DNA from 2 places in the Providencia sp. LY12 genome. Region 2 is predicted to be linked to the other one. Evidence: predicted binding sites of a transcription regulator. Region 2 holds the regulator's gene; the other holds the start of a gene.
The links. The regulator LexA, encoded in region 2, represses DNA repair genes until DNA is damaged. The targets are predictions, from matches to a motif close to TNCTGTATGTACATACAGNA.

Region 1: a site for LexA is predicted at 4,718-4,737, ahead of dinG (ATP-dependent DNA helicase DinG). Genes of this name have one in related genera too.

What each region holds. Positions count from the first base shown of each region.
Region 1 is NZ_CM172594.1:1,338,340-1,345,857, forward strand. Features, by position in the region: gene rhlE (ATP-dependent RNA helicase RhlE) at 1-1,079, shown strand, start outside; gene dusC (tRNA dihydrouridine(16) synthase DusC) at 1,079-2,038, shown strand; gene ACY3ZI_RS06090 (GlsB/YeaQ/YmgE family stress response membrane protein) at 2,221-2,469, shown strand; gene ACY3ZI_RS06095 (hypothetical protein) at 2,580-2,948, opposite strand; gene ACY3ZI_RS06100 (hypothetical protein) at 2,959-3,423, opposite strand; gene sseA (3-mercaptopyruvate sulfurtransferase) at 3,555-4,394, opposite strand; gene ACY3ZI_RS06110 (hypothetical protein) at 4,431-4,592, opposite strand; gene dinG (ATP-dependent DNA helicase DinG) at 4,833-6,944, shown strand; gene dps (DNA starvation/stationary phase protection protein Dps) at 7,043-7,518, opposite strand, start outside.
Region 2 is NZ_CM172594.1:482,019-489,536, reverse strand. Features, by position in the region: gene ACY3ZI_RS02150 (fimbria/pilus outer membrane usher protein) at 1-1,874, opposite strand, end outside; gene ACY3ZI_RS02145 (fimbrial protein) at 1,967-2,545, opposite strand; gene zur (zinc uptake transcriptional repressor Zur) at 3,512-4,027, shown strand; gene lexA (transcriptional repressor LexA) at 4,186-4,803, opposite strand; gene ACY3ZI_RS02130 (diacylglycerol kinase) at 4,941-5,315, opposite strand; gene plsB (glycerol-3-phosphate 1-O-acyltransferase PlsB) at 5,440-7,518, shown strand, end outside.

The DNA.
Region 1 (7,518 bases), 860 kb from region 2:
TTAACCCGCAAATGATGAAACTGCGTGGTGGTGTGGATGTGTTGATCGCAACACCGGGCCGTTTATTGGACTTGGAACATCAAAACGCAGTGGATTTATCGCAGGTTGAAGTTTTCGTTTTGGATGAAGCTGACCGTATGTTAGATATGGGCTTTATTCACGATATTCGCCGTGTGATCACGAAATTACCTAAAAAGCGCCAAAATCTCCTGTTCTCCGCGACGTTCTCTGACGAGATCAAACAGTTGGCGAGCAAGTTATTGAACAATCCAGTTTCCATTGAAGTGGCTCCGCGCAACTCAGCTTCTGAGCAAGTAACGCAGTATGTTCATTTAGTGGATAAAAAACGTAAAGCTGAGTTACTCTCGTTTATGATTGGGCGTGAAAACTGGCAGCAAGTTCTGGTATTTACGCGTACCAAACATGGCGCTAACCGCTTAGCTGAGCATTTAAACAAAGATGGTGTCAAAGCGGCGGCGATTCATGGTAATAAGAGCCAAGGCGCTCGTACCCGTGCTTTATCTGATTTTAAATCCGGGGATATCCGTGTCTTAGTGGCGACAGATATTGCGGCTCGCGGCTTAGATATTGAACAGCTCCCTTATGTCGTTAACTTTGAGCTACCGAATGTGGCGGAAGATTACGTTCACCGTATTGGTCGTACTGGACGTGCGGAAGCCACAGGTATGGCTGTATCTTTAGTGTGTATCGATGAAGCTAAACTGCTTAAAGACATCGAAAAATTATTGAAAAAATCCATCCCTCAGATGGAGATTGAAGGCTACGAGCCGGACCCATCAATCAAAGCTGAGCCGATCCAAAAGCCTTCTCAGCGTAATGATCGTCGTGGTTCTGATAGTCGCCGCGGGTCTGATAACCGTCGTGGTTCGGACAACCGCCGTAGCTCTGAGGATAGCCGCGGTGAACGCAGCAATCATTCAGGCAATAATAGCAATAAAGGTCCAAGCCGTCCTCGTCGTCAAAATGCGAATTCCGAGAAAGGTCAGTCTGAATCCACTTCAGGTTCACCGTGGAAAAATGCACAAAAACGCGTTAGACAAGGGCGTAGTGATAGCTAATGCGTGTGCTACTCGCCCCGATGGAAGGGGTACTCGATTCTCTGGTTCGCCGATTATTGAGTGAGGTGAACGACTACGACTTGTGCATTACTGAGTTTGTGCGAGTTGTCGATACTTTGTTGCCGGCAAAAACGTTTTATCGGTTATGCCCGGAATTGCAACAAGGTAGCCGAACGCCATCGGGGACGTTAGTGCGGGTGCAGCTATTAGGGCAGCATCCTGAGTGGTTGGCTGAAAATGCCAACCGCGCAATTGAATTAGGCTCTTGGGGCGTCGATCTCAATTGTGGTTGTCCATCAAAAACGGTGAATGGCAGCGGTGGCGGTGCGACGTTATTGAAGCAGCCAGAGCTTATCTATCACGCCGCTAAAGCTATGCGGGCGGCGGTACCGAAAGATTTACCCGTTTCCGTGAAAGTCCGTTTGGGTTGGGATAGCAGCCAGTTTGCTCATGAAATTGCGGATGCTGTACAGCAAGCCGGAGCGACCGAACTGACGGTTCACGGGCGTACAAAGGAAGATGGCTATAAAGCGGAATGTATTAACTGGCAGGCGATTGGTGAGCTTCGTCAGAAACTGTCGATTCCGGTGATTGCCAATGGCGAAATCTGGGATTATGAAAGTGCTAAACGCTGTATGGAAATCACTGGGTGCGATTCGATTATGATTGGCCGAGGTGCTTTAAATACGCCGAATTTGAGCCGTGTGATCAAACACAATGTCGCGAAGATGCCTTGGGAACAGGTCGGGAAAATACTCTTAAAGTATACGGAACTAGAAAAACTGGGAGATACAGGGCATTACCACGCAGCTCGTATCAAACAATGGCTGAGTTATTTACGTAAAGAGTACCAGCAAGCGGATGAACTGTTTTCTCAAGTGAGAGCATTGAAAACGGCGGAGCAAATAGCGGATGTTATTGCACTACATGTGGAGCTGCTTTCTGTCGCATCATCTTAACATGATGAAATTTGCCAAAATTTGAGATTAGGTCTTTAATTACTATGTATGGTGGTGACTAGTATGGTGGTGATTAATTCAAAATATTGTCATTACCGTATGTCATGATTAAAGAGTCTATATCGTGTAACAAAGTTATCGTGCTAGGAAATTTAGAGCAACAGAGATATTGGAGGCCTCAAATGGGCGTTATTGCTTGGATTATCTTTGGTTTAATCGCAGGTGTTTTAGCTAAATGGTTAATGCCTGGAACCTATCAAATGGGTTTTATCATGACGACAGTATTGGGGATCGTCGGGGCGGTTGTCGGGGGATACATCAGCACATTCTTTGGTAAAGGCAAGGTGGATGGCTTTAACTTCGGTAGTTTTGTTGTTGCCGTGATCGGCGCCATTGTCGTGCTATTCCTTGCGGGAATGTTTATTAAGTAGCATTTCTAGGGGCATCATTATCAAGGGTAGTTTTTTTTCTACTGCACAATTTACTATTTATTAAAGCCACTTATTATGACGTTCGCTAAATAATGAGTGGCTTTAATTTTTTAATTTTCATATGATTCCATGAATTTATGTATTGAAGATTTATCAAATGCAGTAATTTCAAATAACTGAGTCAATAATCTATCATCATGAACTGTATTCCAAGTGATACAGTTATTTTCAATTAATGTAAGAGAAAATTTCACTACAGAATTATGTGTCTCAGTGTAATGATTAAATTCAATAGCACGATATGAGTATAAGTAAAAAGCCATGTTATCTAAGTTTGTTGTATTATAACATCCTAGAATACAAAAATTTGGAGACTGGTTAATGGCTGGATGGATATCTTTTGTTTGCTCCCATTCTATTTGGCGCTTTAAACTTTTTAAAAATACGTTAGATATGACTTTGTGTTCTGTTGGGTTCATTAGTTTTCCCTCATATTTTTCTAGCTGAAATATCAATAATATTATCAATATAATTAAGTAGAAGATTTACTTCATCTAACATATCAAAACATAGGCTAATATCTAAATCATGGTGGTCTTTTATTGATGTTATTTTTATGGTTTTTATTTTGTATTGTTTTATTGATGATATTAATTTTTTATCTTTAGAGTCAATGAATAGAATATAATGGTGTAATGATTGTATTCTACTATGTAACTTCCTTCTATGCATTTCTTCATGAAATGTGTTTTTATTATGAACTTCAGATAAGTGTTTATAATAATCATTAAGTAGCTTGGATAGCTTCTCTTTATGAAAATAAATAGATGCCTTACGATTAAATTTAATCGTTAATTTTGATGTTTGTAATAGAACCCATAAAGTTGCGGCTGTACCGACAAAGGTAGAGAGCGTCCCTAGGTTTATTACCCAGAGTTCCCATGATGTATTCATTGTTTATTAGCTCCATAAAAATAGAGTAATAGAAAACGTAATTAATTAGATTAATTTTTTATAATATTAGATTTAAATAGAACAAATAAATTCCCTCATAATTAACGCGTATTTATGAGGGAAAAAAATGATTAAGGTTCGATTGGTAACCCGTTGTCTTGCCCCCATTGCGCCCATGAACCATCATAGAGGCGCACATATGGGTTGCCTAATAATACCAATGCCAGTAAAACTACGGCAGCAGTCATGCCAGAGCCACAGGTTGTGACTGTTGGCGCAAGAATATCAACATCTTGCTGCGCAAAAATAGCTTTTAACTGTTCAGGAGATTTATATTCCCCATTATCCACTAATAAATCCCAAGGCACATTTTTACTGCCTGGAATATGCCCCATCCTTAAACCCGGACGAGGTTCAGGAGCTTGAGCCAGAAAACGGGCAGCTGCACGCGCATCAATAATTTGAATTTTACCTTCAGTGGCAATCTCTAACATTTGCTGTTGATTCAGCGCATTAGCATCTTGTCTATCTGCAATAAAGGTTTGAGCTGTGGGTGGGGTGACTTTGCCGGATTGGGTCGCAAAACCCGCTGTTTTCCATGCGTTAATTCCGCCTGCTAAAATTTTAACTTGTTTACAGCCTAAAGTACGGAAAGTCCACCATGCACGCGGGGATGAAAATAAGTTATTTTGTGCGTAAATAATGACTTGGGTTTGATTATTAATCCCCATAGCCCCAACTGCTTGGCTAAATGTGGTGGCATCAGGGAGCATATGGGGTAAATCGCAGCTCTTATCGGCGACTTCATCTTGATTAAAAAATTGAGCTTGGGGAATGTGCTCATCAAGGTAGCTTTGGTAGCAATCATAAGGGGCGGTAGGTGGCGGTGTAGAGACATCAAGCACAATAATATTACTGTCTGAAAGGTGCGAATTTAACCACTCTGGTGTTACAAAATAATCGTTGTACATCATAACTCACCGTCCCGTTTGATTAATAATGGATGATTACTGGATCTGATTAGGTGCAGGTAATATCGATGGCGATTGAGCCTGATTTTGTTCTATAGGTGTGGTGGAGCGGGTATAAATATTCATCCCGGCAAGCACAATACCCCCAATAGAACTCAATGCGCATAATGCGCACAGTGCGATGACGACTTTTTTCATTTTTATTAGCCTGATTTGATACGAAGATGCCAAAGTATAACTGGATGGTGATAGCAAACAAGTTTTACGGGGTATTTTCTTGGCTCGATTTGGTGTTTTGCGAAAGGCTTTCCAGAATTTGTGTATAATGGAAATTAATACAGTAGTTTTGCGAAGGGTTTCGCAAAAGAGAAACAGGGGCTTTCCTGCCTCTTTTTTGATTGGCTATCATCTCCTTTTTACTTGGTCTTCTGCGTATCTATGTCTCTGTCAAATAAAATCAAAGAACAAATAACTCAATGGTATAAGGGGTTATCTAATCAAATTGAGGGGTTCGTCTCTCGGGCGCCTCAGCGGCAGATGATTGCTGAAGTGGCGAAAAATTTGTCGGATGTAGAAGGGCGTCATTTAGTTATTGAAGCACCCACAGGGGTGGGAAAGACCTTATCCTATTTGATACCAGGCATTGCGGTTGGGCGCGAAGAAGGTAAAACTTTGGTCGTGAGCACCGCTAACGTTGCCCTCCAAGATCAAATATTCAGTAAGGATTTGCCATTACTGAGCAAAATTATCCCTGACTTAAAATATACAGGCGCATTTGGGCGAGCGCGTTATGTGTGTCCCCGAAACTTAGAAGCTATTTGTGCCGCGGAAGGGGAACAAATTGATTTAATGCTGTTGGTGGAAGACAAAACTGAAATTACCAACAGCGAAGAGAGAGCGCAATGCCAGCAATTACGCAATGATTTTCATAGCTTTGCTTGGGATGGGCTACGCGACCACCATAAAAAGGCATTTAGCGATAGTTTATGGCGTAAAGTCAGCACCGATAAAATGAATTGTCTTGGACGTAATTGCCAATTTTATCAACGATGCCCTTTTTTTATTGCACGCCGTGAAATTGAAGATGCGGATGTGGTCGTGGCTAACCATGCTTTAGTGATGGCCGCGATGGAAAGTGAGTCGGTATTACCGGATCCCAAGAAATTACTGTTGGTTCTCGATGAGGGGCATCACGTTCCCGATGTGGCGAGAGACGCTTTAGAAGTGGAAGGGGAAATTACGCTAGTTCAGCTTACCGCACAGGTGGATAATTTTATTCATCATGTCGGGCAGTATGTTGCGCAGTTTCGCCCAGCAAAACCGCCTAAGTTGACTAATCCTGATAAGCTACAACAACATGCCGAAAAATTACGTGAGTGTTTCCGTGATTTTTCACTGTTAGCGAACGGGCTATTACCTGAAACATCCAAAGAGTCAGAATATTTGTTCCCGATGGGGATCTTGCCTGAGGTTATGCAGCAATGTTGCCAAGAGCTATTTAAGCTGACGGATGGATTACGTGGGCTATCAGAGGCGATTCTCAGTGATTTAACGGAACAAACAGCAAAGCAAGATATTGTGCGTTTGCATCGCTCCATCTTAGTGACAAGCCGAGCGATGGGCTATTTTGAAAATATGACCAAATTGTGGCGCTTAGCCTCGCTCGATCAAAGCTCAGGCGCACCTGTTTCGAAATGGCTTAGCCGCCGTTATGAGAAAAATCAATCCCGGATTTTTATGCATTGCGCAGGGATCCGCGTAAGTGAACAGCTGCAACATTTGTTATGGAAAAATGTGCCTCATATTGTAGTAACATCGGCAACACTTCGCTCTTTGAACAGCTATTCACGTTTTATGGAGTTAACGGGATTATCCGAAAAGAGTGATGACCGTTTCGTGACGCTCACCTCGCCGTTTAATCATGTTGAACAGGGTAAGTTGGTGATCCCAAAAATGCAGCATGAGCCAACTATGGCAAATGAAGCTGAACATTTAAAAGAGATGGCAACCTATTTTCGCCATCAATTTACCGAAAGTGACCATCGTGGAGTATTGATCTTATTTAGTAGCCAGCGAGCGATGGAAGGGTTTCTGGAGCATGTGAAAGATTTACGTTTACAGCTATTAGTGCAAGGGGATCAGCCACGTTACCGGTTAGTGGAGACGCACTGTGAACGTATTAAACAAGGGCAAAAAAGCGCACTAATCGGCTTACAATCATTTGCGGAAGGGTTAGATTTAAAAGGGGAATTTTTAACCCAGGTGCATATTCACAAGATTGCATTTCCACCTGTGACAAACCCAGTGATTATTACTGAAGGGGATTGGTTGAAGTCATTAAAGCGTTATCCATTCGAGGTACAAAGTTTACCTAGCGCTTCATTTAATTTGATCCAACAAGCGGGACGTTTGATTCGAAGTCATGAATGTTATGGCGAAATTATCATTTATGATAAGCGCTTATTAACCAAAAGCTATGGCAAACGTTTATTAAGTTCGTTACCCATTTTCCCTATTGAACAACCTGAAATGCCAACATCAGATAAGTAGTACGGCAAGTAAGTAGGGTGATAAAGAAGTAGGGCGATAAATAAATCGAGACCACCGAAGTGGTCTCATGGTCAATATATTGACTCTGCTTTACGACACTACTCAATATTGGCTTCTAATAACCACAGGAATTTATCCAGATCGCGAGATGCGGCGGTAAACATATCTGCGGTATTTTCATCTTCAACTTCATCGATAGCTTTACGAATATCATTTGCAACAACAGCATATCGTTCCGCTAACGCTTTTAAATGGTCTTGTACAGAATGAATATCCAAAGGATAAGCTTCTAACGATGTAAATTTATTAACTTGTTGTGACGTTCCTGTGGCGATGCCACCCAACTGAACCGCACGCTCAGCGAACTCATCCAAGTGCCCAACGATGCTATCTCTAAAGCCATCTAACATCTCATGCACAGCGATAAAGTTGCGACCGCGCATGTTCCAATGTGCTTGTTTTGTGATTAAAGAGAGATCGGTGAAATGGATAACCATCATGTTTAAGATACCGATGGTTTCTAATTTAACACTATCTTCAATATCATTACGGGTATATAAAAGGTCAGTTGAAG
Region 2 (7,518 bases):
TCGCCATCGTAACTGTATGTGCCCGCAGTCGTGACTTTATCTTTATCCCAGTTACCTGCAGACACTGAGTAAGAGGAGCGACTATCAATTCGGCTATAATAGTTAACGTTATTGGAGTTATTCCCCCCAGAATAAGAACCTGAATAGCTTATGCTCGACTCATTTTTATCTAATGGGATCATGAGGTTTAAATAAATACCATCATCATCATTGTCGCGTGATTTCGTTTTATATGCCGTTAAGCTCAGACTGATGTTTTTAACTTTGCCGATATCAAAATAGTTTGAAAGCGTAAAGTTATACTGGTTGGTTGATGCTCTATTCCAATAGGTTTGGTGCGAATAGTTTAAATACATATTGGCGTTATAATCAGGGAACGCCGTACCAAAGATAATGGTATAAAGTTCTTTACCGCTATCGACCTTATCGCCTTTATAGCGACGGTCAATAAACTGACTCATTGACATATAATTTCGTTCAGAGAATCGATAGCCCGCAAACGTAATCTGGCTGTTAATTTCATCAAACTGCTTAGAATACGTCAGGTTATAAGAGTTACCGGTTAACGTTTCATTGTCATCCAGTCGCCCCATTTGCGCGCGAGAAATGTTGATGTTTCCAGATAAAACACCAAATGGCGCAAAGTCACGACCTAAACCAAATGCAACGTTTTGATATTCAGATGATGCCTGTAAACCACCATAAACCGTGATATTGTTTGTCGCCCCCCAAGAGAGCGATCCCATGCTAAATGCAGGGCCTTGAGTATCATGGTCATCTTTTGTCGGTTTACCCATCACAAATTGATAAATCAGCTGACCAGGGCGTGTCAACGTACCCAGTCGAGAGGTTTCCACTCGATAGCTGCTTGTTGTGCCATCTTGTTCTTGAATCACTACATCCAGCGTACCGCCACCGAATGAGTTCACATCCTGAATACGGAATGGACCAGGACTAACTTCTGTTTGATAAATAATACGACCATCTTGTTTTACCATGACTGTCGCATTCGTTTTTGCAACACCCGCAATTTCAGGCGCATAGCCTTGTAAGCGAGGTGGCAACATGGATTCGTTGGTTTCTATACTTGCACCAAGATAACGAATACTATCGAATAAATTAGAGGTTAAATATTGTTCACCTAGCGTTAAACGAGCGCTCAGTGAACGAATCGCTCTATAGGCGTACAATTGGTTCCAAGACCATGATTTACTGCCTTTATTCAGCTCACCATTTTGAGTTTGCCAATCGGCACGCAAACGCCATGCACCGAAGTTTGCACCCATTGTCCCTGTGGCCGTCAGACCTGATTTCGTTCCTTTATCGCCGGTTTGTTTATTAACAACGCGTCCTGTCGCGTTATAGTCAATAAATGCACCCATGATCCCGTCATCCCAACGAGATGGTGGGTCCCAATCAGGGTCTGAGTACTCCATGTAGGCCTGAGGAATATTGAACTGTACAACGTTCTTTGCCAAATCCCCTTGAATGGTCATATCCGGAACTGAACGAATATCCAAACATTTTCCATCATCTAACCATTTGACTTGGTTATTCCACTCCTTTTTTAATCCCAATAATGCATAAATTTCAGGCGTGACACATGCCAACGAAACTTTGTCGTCGTAATTAGGATTAAAAAAGGTGATAGGTTGTTCCATAGAAACTTTAGCGCGGTTAACTTCAATCGCTAAAGAGTAATCCCCAGGAGGGACATAGTTGGCGTGAGAGAACTTACTGAAGTCGACGTTTTCTTTACCTTCAGAATCAATGAAGTCGGTGTTAAAATCAACGGCCTCTTCAGAGAATGCAACCATTGGCGTTAACATTAAAAGCATTAATTTTGTAATTAGATTTAGCTTCATGCTTTTCATTAACTATGCGCCTATACAAACAGATACAGTGAAGACGATATAAGAAATATGGCGTATGACTACGCCATATTGTTCTCTATAGAAACTGACTATTATTGGTAAACAATTTTGAAGTTAGCTACAGTGTCAAAACGACCTGTAGTAGCTTTTTGAGTTGGATCTTCGTTACCTTTAACGTACGCTGCGAAGTGCAGAGTAGTTTGTGAACCGTCACCATTGTTTAACGCGTAGCCGTCACCAGTACCTGGGAATGCTTTACCGAATTCAACGATTTTGTCAGCGCCGTTAGTGATTACGATACCAGCGTTTTTAACTTTACCGCCTAAGCCCAGTAAGTCACCAGTGAAGCCTTGGAAACCGTTTACTGTAGAACCAGTAAATGTGATTTTTGCGTTTTTGTAAGTTTCAGTAGAGCAGTTTTTCAGAACGATATCGAACGCTTTGCTGTCTGAACGGAATTGGTTAGAAGTCAGTTCATGTAACGCGATTTCGCCGAATTCAACTAATTGCTTCAGGTTGTCAGCATCGATTGAACATGGAACGTCGTTAATGAAACCAGTAAAACGGATTTCACCTTGTGAGCTTTCTACTGGATCAGCAGCTAAAGCAACACCTGAAACGCCAACACCTAAACCTAAAGCTAGAGTTAATGCTAATTTATTCAGTTTCATAAAAGTTTTCCTTTAAATGAGTAGGAACTGCTATTTCTCTTTTTCTCTTTCCTGTTTCCACTGATGCAAAATTAAGTCCATTTACTTAATCAGTGCACCCTTGAAAAATTCCTCTAGCTTTCCTACTTGATGAATTTCATTCAGGTTAGAGATTTTTTTATATAAACGAGCTCCATCTCATTTATGTGATTTAAAAAACAGAAATCATTAAGCCAACATTCTCACTTCTAAATTAATTACTGAGTCATTCATTAATTAATTAAAATTGATATAGAACACTAAATGAATTCTGATAACTACCTTGTGATATTTTCTGATGTCAATTCTACATACGTGACATATGCTGTCAAAAACCACCCAAATAAAGCGTTGACTTGGTTTTTTATATCGACAAAATGCATAAGGGCAACTTTTATCCACTGAATGAGTAATTAAATCTAAAGAAATGATGAATTACTTAGAAAGATTTATATGAAGACTTCATTTTGCATTTATAAAAATGTCTAAATATTGCAAAAAACCTATAAATATAAAAATCTATATTTATATTTAAATACAACTTAATAAACCTATCAGATGCAAATTTATTGGATTTAACATCTATCCAGCGTCTTTTTCGCATCAGTAATCGCTACATAAGAAAGAAGGGGTAAGATAAGTCTTAATTAAAATTAACGCCAAATAGTAACAATGAATTTCAATAATTGTTTTTATTTGGTTAAATTTAACACCCAATGATTAACTAAAATGTAGCAATTAATGATTTATTTAAAATAGAAAAAACCATCTCTTAAATAAGGAGTTCATTTTTTATTAATGTTGCCTTTATTAAAGTTAAAATTGCGTATTCAATTTAGTAAGAAATTGTTTATTTCATCACCACCATTTCAAACACAACAGAAATGGAAGTTATGGTAAACTAAACAGTAATAAAAACTTGAAGCTATCTAGGTGGGGCCAAACAAGATGAAAACAATCAGTGAAGACATGCTGCTTACGACGGCCGAACGTATTTGTCAGTCTCGAGGCGTGCGTTTGACCCCACAAAGAGAGACTGTTCTGCGATTAATAGCGCAGCAACACGGTGCGATCAGTGCTTATGATCTACTAGATTTACTACGTGAAATAGAGCCTCAGGCTAAACCCCCTACCGTTTATCGCGGTTTAGAGTTCCTCATGGAACAAGGATTTATTCATAAAATTGAATCCACAAACAGCTATGTGGTTTGTCACCATGTGGATAATCCAAGCCATATTTCAGTGATGTTGATTTGTGATAATTGTGGCAATGTGACCGAAAGTGACTGCACGACTATCGAACAAGCGATTAGCACACTAGCGGAAGAAAATCATTTTCATCTCAGGCATACGGTGGTAGAAAACCATGGTTTATGTCAAAAATGTTTTGAGATTTCCAATTGCCAAGATCATGAACACTGTGAGCATAACCATCACGCCACGGTCAGTTCAAAAAAGAAGTGATATAGAATAAGTGGTCTACAGGAAGTAAAATAAAGGAAGCTATATAGCAACATGGAAGATGGCTATATAAAGAAAAACAGTATGAAAATAGCTATATAAAGAAAGGCTATTCAAAAAATAGAGATATTGAGTCTGCTGCCAGACTCAATCACTCATCATCAATGCCAGTCACTGTTACGGATAACCCCAACAGCTAGACCTTCGATAGTAAAATTCTGTTCGCGTAAATCAACCACAATTGGTGCAAAATCAGAGTTTTCAGCAATAAGCTCAACGCGATTGCCTTGTTGCTTAAAGCGTTTAACAGTAACTTCATCTTCGATACGTGCCACAACAATTTGCCCATTATGGACATTCTGTGTTTTATGTACCGCAAGTAAATCACCATCCATGATACCGATATCTTTCATCGACATACCATTTACGCGTAATAAAAAGTCTGCGTGTGGTTTAAATAATTCTGGGTCGACTTGGTAATGGCTTTCAATATGTTCTTGTGCAAGCAATGGTTCGCCAGCAGCAACACGTCCAATCAGAGGAAGTCCTAAATCTTCGGATTCTTCTTCTAACAACAGACGAATGCCTCTGGAAGCTCCAGAAACAATCTCAATTACCCCTTTACGAGCTAAGGCTTTTAAATGTTCTTCTGCCGCATTAGGCGAACGAAAACCCAAACTTGCTGCTATCTCAGCGCGTGTTGGTGGCATGCCCGTTTGCGAAATGTGGTCACGCACCAGATCGTAAACTTGCTGTTGTCGAGCTGTCAGTGCTTTCATCCCGTTCCCCTGTTTGTTTATACAGTCAGACTGTGAGTATATACAGGTAAATGGGTATTGGGAACTGTTAAATTAGCCAAAACCTGCTTTTGTTGATGAATTTCTGGCTTTTTATCTCTTTTACTGTTTTTAGCCCACTAAGCCGTAAAATAACGTGCCCATAATACGGTTCCCCAGATAAACAGAGCTAATCCTATCGTGACGAACACAGCTGCGGAGCCGATATCTTTCGCTCGCCCAGATAATTCATGGTATTCACTGCCAATACGATCAACAACCGCCTCAATTGCACTGTTAATTAACTCAACGATTGCGACTAATACAACTGAACCAATCAACAAAACTCTGTCAATTTGGCTAATATCCAAGTAAAAAGCTATAATTATCGCAATGATAGCAGCAATCGCTTCTTGACGAAATGCGGCTTCATTTACCCATGCTGCTTTTAAACCTTTAAGGGAGTATCCAGCCGCTTTGATGACCCGAGTGAGTCCCTTAGTTTGACTTGCCATATTTTTTCCTTAATTTTTAAACAATAATCAACTTTTGCAGTCAAAGTGAATTATCGATAACAGATCTAAACGTTGCTTTCTGCTATGATTGCGCAGCATTACTAACAAGAGGCTATAATCATTTATGTCACTATGGCGTAAAATATATTACAACACGTTGAATTTACCACTGAAATTATTGGTAAAAAGTAAACTAATCCCAACGGATCCGATAACAGAGTTACAGCTTGACCCAAGCAAGCCAACGCTGTACGTCTTGCCATATCACTCAAAGTCCGACCTGCTCACGCTTCGCCAACAATGCTTAGCGATTGGTTTACCTGATCCGCTAGTGGATAACGACATCAATGGCACCAAGCTCCCAGCCTATGTGTTTATTGATGATGGCCCGCGCGTGTTCCGTTACTACTCCCCAGATCCACGTAAAGAGTCAGTAAAAATATTCCATGCGTATCTGGATTTGCATAAAAACAATCCAAATCTTGATATTCAAATGCTACCTGCATCCGTCATGTTTGGACGTGCGCCGGGTCGCGAAGGGCATAAGCCTGCCCCGCTAAAACTCTTAAACGGTGTGCAAAAATTCTTTGCAGTCCTGTGGTTAGGGCGCGATAGCTTTGTACGTTTCTCTCCGAGTATTTCTCTTGGCCAGATGGCGCAAGAACATGGCACCGACACCATCATTGCCAATAAACTTGCTCGCGTAGCACGTATTCACTACTCTCGTCAGCGTTTAGCTGCGGTCGGGCCAAAACTGCCTGCCCGTTATGAGCTATTTAATAAGCTGCTATCCTCTAAAGCGATTGAAAAAGCCGTTGAAGACGAAGCGCGCAGTAAAAAAATCCCATTACAAAAAGCCCAGCAAAATGCCGTGGCGATGATGGAAGAGATTGCTGCTAACTTCTCTTATGAAGCAGTGCGACTGACTGACCGTGTACTCGGTTGGACATGGAACCGCTTATACCAAGGGATCAACGTTCAACATGCTGAGCGCGTTCGCCAGCTGGCGCAAGATGGTCACGAAATTGTGTATGTGCCCTCTCACCGTAGCCATATGGACTACCTGCTGCTTTCTTATGTGCTTTATCACCAAGGCTTAGTGCCACCACACATTGCGGCGGGTATTAACCTTAACTTTTGGCCAGCCGGTCCTATTTTCCGCCGTTTAGGTGCGTTCTTTATTCGCCGTACGTTCAAAGGCAATAAACTCTATTCCACCGTATTCCGCGAATACCTTAGTGAGCTATTTGCTCGCGGCTATTCGATTGAATACTTTGTGGAAGGCGGTCGTTCACGTACAGGTCGCTTACTGGAACCGAAAACCGGTACCTTGTCGATGACCCTACAAGCGATGCTACGCGGAGACTCCCGCCCTATCACCATCGTTCCTATCTATATTGGTTACGAACATGTGATGGAAGTGGGAACTTACGCAAAAGAGCTGCGTGGCGCTGAGAAAGAGAAAGAAGGCTTCTTCTCCATGGTACGTGGTCTGCGTAAACTACGTAATTTGGGTCAAGGTTATGTGAACTTTGGGCAACCAATTTCACTGACCCAGTACTTAAATAACCGCGTACCAAATTGGCGTGAATCTATCGACCCGATTGAACCACAGCGCCCGAGCTGGTTAAACCCAACCGTCAGCAGCTTAGCCGATAACATTATGGTGAATATCAATAATGCGGCAGCTGCCAACGCGATTAACCTATGTTCAACGGCATTGTTGGCTTCACGTCAGCGCTCGCTCACCCGTGAACAACTGCTTGAACAAATCGAGTGCTATCTACAGCTACTGCGCAATGTGCCTTACACTGCCGATGCAACTACGCCGAACAAAACGGCTGAAGAGCTGCTTGAACACGCTTTGCAGATGAACAAGTTTGAAGTCGAAAAAGACAGCATGGGGGATATTATTATTCTGCCACGCGAAAATGCCGTCTTAATGACCTATTACCGTAACAATATTCATCACTTACTGGTTCTGCCTTCGCTTATCGCCAGCATTGTGCTGCACCATGAGCGCATTAGCCGTGATGCAATCCACCAGCAAGTTGCGCTGATTTATCCATTCCTGAAAGCTGAGCTGTTTATGCGTTATGACGCAAACGCGCTTACGGAAACAGTGGATACATTGATTGATGAGCTGAATAACCAACAACTGATCTGCTTGAAAGATGAGAATATGGTGGTGTTAAATCCTCGC